Linked DNA regions of Pseudosulfitobacter sp. DSM 107133. The main gene of each other region encodes a partner of the protein of the gene in region 2 in a complex. Links are inferred from orthologs where the notes say so. Each region holds a gene or a part of one and is shown on either strand. Other genes may lie near its edges. The genes, in order: clpS and clpA.

Region 1 (3,081 bases), 2.2 Mb from region 2 along the record:
CCAAAGGCCACCGCATTGACCCGAATGCGGTCATGCGCCAGTGCCAGCGCCATTGAACGGGTCATCTGTTCCAACGCGGCTGAAGCGATGGAATAGCCCAACAGTTCGGGGCGGGTGTGCCGTGCGGCGATGGACGACAGGTTGATGATCGATCCGACCTGCCCCTCGGTCTTGCCTTCGGCTTGTTTGATCATCCGGCGCGCGACCTGTTGGGTCAGGCGCAGCGATGTCATCAGGTTCTGCTCCAGCAGGATTTCGACGCTGGTATCATCCACGTTCAGCGCGTCGGTTTCCATGACCTGACGCGACGCGTTGACCAGAATGTCGACCTCGTCAAAGGCATCAATCGTGGCCGAGACCAGATTGGCAATGGTCAGACGCTGGCGCAGGTCGCCCGCAAAATAGCGGATGCTGCCCTCGTCCGTCTTGTCGCCATGCTGCTGGATCAGCGCCTTTTCATCCATGTCGGCGCACATCACGTTGGCGCCCTTGTCGGCAAACTGTCGCGCGATGGCCAGACCAATACCGTTGGCCGCCCCCGTCACAATCGCCGTCTTGCCTGAAATCGAAAATGACATCGCCTGATCCTTATGTCCTGCGTTTGGGCTTGGTCGCCCGCGTCAATTTGAATCGTCCGTCCCCGCCCACATCCTCGACGCGGGCAAACTGCTGCTCCAGCGCCGTCTCGTATGGCAGATGACGGTTCGCAACCATCCACAGGGTTCCCTGCGGGGTCAACACCCGTGCCGCCGCGGCGACAAAAGCCTGCCCCAGCGACGGATCGGCATTGCGTGTGGTGTGGAACGGCGGGTTCATCACCACCGTGTCGATACGCCCCTTTGGCGCCCAGCGTGTCGCATCCGCCCAGTGAAACTGCGCGCGCGGATCGGTGACGTTGCGCCTGGCGCATTCCAGCGCAAGATGGTGCGCCTCGACCAGATGCACCGCCTCGACGTCGCTGCGGGTCAGAATGTGAGCTGAAAGAAAGCCCCAGCCCGCCCCCAGATCAGCCACCTGCTTGCCCAGCTTGTCAGGCAGCGCCGCCGCCAGCATTTCCGAAGCGGGATCAATGCCATCTGCCGAAAACACGCCAGGCCCTGTCCAGAACCCGCCATCGGTCAGCGCCGGGCCTTGCGCCCAATCGGCAAACGCATCGCTGGCTTGCATCCAGAACAGCTTGCCATGCGCCTTGTTGATCGCCTCGGTCACATCGGTGCGCTTGCGTGTTTCCTTGCGAATGCTGTCGATCCCGTCGGTTTTCTGCCCGTCGATCACAACCACACCATCCGTCGCGGCACAGGCCTGCGCGATCAGCACATGGGCCTCGGCCTTGGCGCGCGGCACGCAGACCACAGCGGCCGCATAGCGCCCTTCGGCGGCGGTGCGGCAGGTCAGGCCCAACGCTTCAAAATGATCGTGCACTGGGCGCAGGGGCGAGATGACCTCGCAAGGCCCCAACGCGCTGAGGTCTGCACCAGCGGCGGGCGCAAAAACCGCAATCCGCCCGGAAACGTCAAAGCCCACCGCGACCGCCAGCGGCAAACGCGCGCCGATCACAGCGCCGACACCCGAAGTTTTTCCAAAACTCGATATCGTTTCCCCGTCAGGGAAACGTCCCAATGACCCTGCGCGTGCATCGTTGTCAGTCTTCTTTTTCCATGGTGCATTGCAGCGGATGCTGGTGCCGACGCGCAAAATCCATCACCTGCGCCACTTTCGTCTCGGCAATCTCGTGACTGAAGACACCGACCACGGCCAGCCCCTTTTTGTGGACCGTCAGCATGATTTCGAAGGCCTGCGCATGATTCAGCCCGAAGAATCGCTCAAGCACCAAAACGACGAATTCCATCGGCGTATAGTCATCGTTCAACAGCATCACTTTGTACAACGGAGGCCGCTTGGTTTTCGGCTTGGTGTCTGTGATGACAAAGGTATCTCCGTCATCATCTGACTTGCCTGCCATTATATGCGTCTGTCGCAGTATCAAAACGTCACCCAAATCCGTTGTCTGTCTGTCAACCCACTATATAACGCCCGGACGGCCCATGAAAAGAGGCAGACCCTGCGATGCATCAAACCTTAACCACTATTGCCTTCGATGCGGACGACACTTTGTGGCACAACGAACGTTTCTTCAAGCTGACGCAAGAGCGGTTTGCCGATCTGCTGGCACCCCACACCGATTCTGACGCGCTGATGCGCCGTCTTCTGGCGGCGGAACGGCGCAACATCGGCCACTATGGATTCGGCATCAAGGGCTTCGTGCTGTCGATGATCGAAACCGCACTTGAGGTCACGCAGAACGCCGTACCCGGCGCGGTGATTGCCGAGCTGATCGCTGCGGGGCAGGACATGCTGCAACACCCCATCGACCTGTTGCCCCACGCCACCGACGCCCTGCGGGCCGCGCAGGCCGTTGGTCCGGTGTTGTTGATCACCAAGGGCGACCTTTTGGATCAGGAGCGCAAAGTGGCCCAGTCCGGCCTGGGCGATATGTTCGACGCGGTCGAGATTGTGTCAGCCAAAACACCCGCAACCTACACGCAGATTTTTGATGTCTACGACGGTGCCGCGCGCAGCATGATGATCGGCAACTCACTGGCATCAGACGTGCGCCCGATGCTTGAGGCCGGCGGCTGGGGCGTCCATGTGCCCCACGATCTGCTGTGGGATCTGGAACATGCCGAAACGCCCGACAGCCACCCGCGATTTCGCGAGATTTCGGATCTGGGCGGCCTGCCCGACCTGCTGGCGCAGCTCGGCTGAGTCTCGCTGACCAAAGCGCCATATTCCTGACACAATACAGGGTGTGGACAACCTTGACACCTCAACCCCTAAATGTGGCCATGCAGACGCGGTGGATTTCGATATTCCCCTTAGAAATAAGGGTTTATTACACCCACAACCTATGCTAGCCTCGGTCTCATAATCGGCCACTCGAAATAATCGGGGGTCACGAGGCAGATAAAAGGCAGGTTTCCAGTGAAGGTTCGGCGCATTCAGCCGGCCCGTTTCGGGCTATTCGTTTTCGTGGCGCTGTGGATGCTGGTGGTTCTTCCGCTCAGCGCCCTTGCAGCCCCA
Region 2 (3,371 bases):
TGACAGCTTTCGCCTGGGCAGCGATTCTTTTGAAGTTCTGGATGTCAGCGGCCACACCATCGGCCACATTGCTTTTTATACCCCCGAATCCAAACTGGTGTTTACCGCCGACAGCCTGATGGCCCTGGGATGCGGACGCCTGTTTGAGGGCACCCCTGCGCAAATGCTGGAAAGCATGGCCAAACTGGCCGCCCTGCCCGGTGATACCACCGTGTGTTCGGGCCACGAATACACCACCACCAACGCAAAATTCGCCGCCACGGTTGATCCGCAGAACCCTGCACTTATATCTCGGATACAGGACATCGCCGAGAAACGCGCCGCCGGAATGCCCACCGTACCATCCAGGCTTCAGCTTGAAATGGACACCAACCCCTTTTTGCGCGCCTCAGACCCTGCCATTGCCGCTCATCTGGAAATGGCAGATTCAACGCCACTGGACGTCTTTACCGAAATCCGCGCCCGCCGCGACCGGTTTTGAAGCTCCCCATTCGCAACAATCGACAGCATTTCTTTCAGGTTTGCCACTTTTGTGACCGGATTATGAAAGAAAACCCTTGAAGCCAGCCGTCGATCAACCAAACTCTAACAGTATGAGGCCATGGTTGGCAGCAGGGCCGTCAAACGCCTTCACCGACCCAGATCAGAAGGAGCACGAGCGTGCCTTCATTCTCGACGACATTGGAAAAAGCAATCCATTCCGCGCTGGCGCTGGCAAACGAGCGCCGCCATGAATTCGCAACGCTTGAGCATTTGCTGCTGGCGCTGGTCGACGAACCCGACGCCAAACGTGTCATGCAGGCCTGTAGCGTAGACGTAGACGAACTGCGCACGACGCTGAACGAATTCGTCGACGAGGATCTGTCGAACCTTGTCACAGACATCGACGGCAGCGAAGCCGTGCCCACAGCGGCGTTCCAGCGTGTTATTCAACGCGCGGCAATTCATGTGCAGTCGTCGGGCCGCACCGAGGTGACAGGCGCCAACGTGCTGGTCGCGATCTTTGCCGAGCGCGAAAGCAACGCGGCCTATTTCCTGCAAGAACAGGACATGACCCGTTATGATGCGGTCAACTTTATCGCCCACGGCGTCGCCAAAGACCCCGCCTTTGGCGATCCGCGCCCCGTCTCGGGCGCGCCCGAGCATGAGGACGAGCCGCAGGGCGTGACCGAAGGTGAGAAAAAGGATTCGGCGCTTGAGAAATACTGCGTCGATCTGAACGCCAAATCGCGTGAGGGTGAAATTGATCCGTTGATCGGACGCGACAGCGAAGTCGAACGCTGCATTCAGGTTCTGTGCCGCCGGCGCAAGAACAACCCGCTTCTGGTGGGCGACCCCGGTGTTGGCAAAACCGCCATCGCGGAAGGTCTGGCGCGCAAGATCGTATCGGGCGAAACGCCCGAGGTTCTGGCCAACACCACGATCTATTCGCTGGACATGGGCGCATTGCTGGCCGGCACACGCTATCGCGGTGATTTCGAGGAACGGCTGAAAGCGGTCGTGACCGAGCTGGAAGCGCACAAGGACGCGGTTCTGTTCATCGACGAAATCCATACCGTCATCGGAGCCGGTGCCACATCGGGCGGTGCGATGGACGCGTCCAACCTGCTGAAGCCTGCGCTTCAGGGGGGCAAATTGCGCACCATGGGTTCGACCACCTACAAGGAATTCCGCCAGCATTTCGAAAAGGACCGCGCCCTGTCGCGCCGGTTCCAGAAAATCGACGTCAGCGAACCGTCGGTCGAAGATGCGGTGAAAATCCTGCGTGGTCTGAAACCCTATTTCGAGGATCACCACTCGGTCAAATACACCTCGGATGCGATCAAAACCTCGGTGGAACTGGCCAGCCGGTACATCAACGATCGCAAACTGCCCGACAGCGCCATCGACGTCATCGACGAGGCCGGCGCGGCGCAGCATCTGGTGGTCGCCAACAAGCGGCGCAAGACCATCGGCACCAAGGAGATCGAGGCCGTGGTGGCCAAGATCGCCCGCATCCCGCCGAAAAACGTATCGAAAGACGACGCCGCTGTGCTGAAAGACCTCGAAGGGTCGCTGAAACGGGTGGTCTTTGGTCAGGACAGCGCCATCGAGGCGCTTGCCTCGGCCATCAAACTGTCGCGTGCCGGCCTGCGCGAGCCGGAGAAACCCATCGGCAACTACCTGTTCGCAGGACCAACCGGCGTGGGCAAGACCGAAGTGGCAAAACAGCTGGCCGATACGCTGGGTGTGGAACTGCTGCGGTTCGACATGTCGGAATACATGGAAAAACACGCGGTCAGCCGTCTGATCGGTGCCCCTCCGGGCTATGTCGGCTTCGATCAGGGCGGTCTGCTGACCGACGGGATCGACCAGCATCCGCACTGCGTTCTGCTGCTGGACGAGATGGAAAAGGCGCACCCGGATGTCTACAACATCCTGTTGCAGGTCATGGACCATGGCCGCCTGACCGACCACAACGGTCGCACGGTGGACTTCCGCAACGTGGTGCTGATCATGACCTCAAACGCCGGTGCGGCGGAACAGGCGAAAGAGGCGATCGGCTTTGGCCGTGACCGTCGCGAGGGCGAGGACACAGCCGCCATCGAACGGACCTTTACGCCCGAATTCCGCAACCGTCTGGACGCGGTGATCAGCTTTGCCCCACTGCCCAAGGCGGTGATCCTGCAAGTGGTCGAAAAGTTCGTGCTGCAACTCGAAGCACAGCTGATGGACCGTGGTGTGACCATCGAACTGACACGTCCCGCCGCTGAATGGCTGGCCGACAAGGGGTACGACAGCAAGATGGGCGCGCGCCCCTTGGGCCGCGTGATCCAGGAATACATCAAGAAGCCACTGGCCGAAGAACTGCTCTTTGGCAAACTGGCCAAAGGTGGCGTGGTCAAGGTCGGCATGAAAAACGGCGTGCTCGACCTCAAGGTCGAAGGGCCGGAAAAACCGCAGATTTCGGGCAACAAGCCGCCCCTTCTGACGGCGGAATGATCCGCACGCTTTGCGCTGCACTGTCACTCACGCTCGCCGCAGGGATGCCTGCGGCGAGCGAACCTGTTTTGACATCCCCGATAGCCTGCGATCTGGGGCGCGACTGTTTCATCCAGCAATATGTCGATCACGACCCGACCACCGGCGCATTCGACTACCGCTGCGCCCCGCTCAGCTATGACGCCCATAAAGGCACCGACTTTGGCCTGGCCACCCTGAAACAGATGCAGGCGGGCGTGAATGTTCTGGCCAGCGCCACCGGCACTGTCAAAGGGGTGCGTGATGGCATGGCCGACCGCACCTATTCCAAGGATAACAGCGCCGAGGTTGCGGGCCGTGAATGCGGCAATGGCGTGGTCATCGACCACGGCAAGGGCTGGGAAACCCAA

Evidence for each region.
Region 1: the proteins of clpA (region 2) and clpS are in contact, whole or in part, in a solved structure (PDB 1LZW), measured with the Escherichia coli proteins. The link is inferred for Pseudosulfitobacter sp. DSM 107133 from one-to-one orthologs.

The regions. Positions count from the first base shown.
Region 1 is NZ_CP085154.1:698,142-701,222, reverse strand. Bases 304-3,062 are described here. They hold clpS (ATP-dependent Clp protease adapter ClpS), read right to left. Parts: upstream 1,964-3,062; coding sequence 1,643-1,963; downstream 304-1,642. Other genes in these bases: DSM107133_RS03460 (serine hydrolase), read left to right, coding at 2,983-3,062; DSM107133_RS03465 (HAD family hydrolase), read left to right, coding at 2,068-2,766; DSM107133_RS03475 (class I SAM-dependent methyltransferase), read right to left, coding at 589-1,554; DSM107133_RS03480 (SDR family oxidoreductase), read right to left, coding at 304-578. Also shown: more of DSM107133_RS03480, read right to left, coding at 1-303; more of DSM107133_RS03460, read left to right, coding at 3,063-3,081. UniProt on the Escherichia coli protein: Involved in the modulation of the specificity of the ClpAP-mediated ATP-dependent protein degradation.
Region 2 is NZ_CP085154.1:2,860,153-2,863,523, forward strand. What follows is about bases 273-3,321. They hold clpA (ATP-dependent Clp protease ATP-binding subunit ClpA), read left to right. Parts: upstream 273-660; coding sequence 661-2,982; downstream 2,983-3,321. Other genes in these bases: gloB (hydroxyacylglutathione hydrolase), read left to right, coding at 273-481; DSM107133_RS14120 (M23 family metallopeptidase), read left to right, coding at 2,979-3,321. Outside these bases: more of gloB, read left to right, coding at 1-272; more of DSM107133_RS14120, read left to right, coding at 3,322-3,371. UniProt on the Escherichia coli protein: ATP-dependent specificity component of the ClpAP protease. It directs the protease to specific substrates. It has unfoldase activity. The primary function of the ClpA-ClpP complex appears to be the degradation of unfolded or abnormal proteins.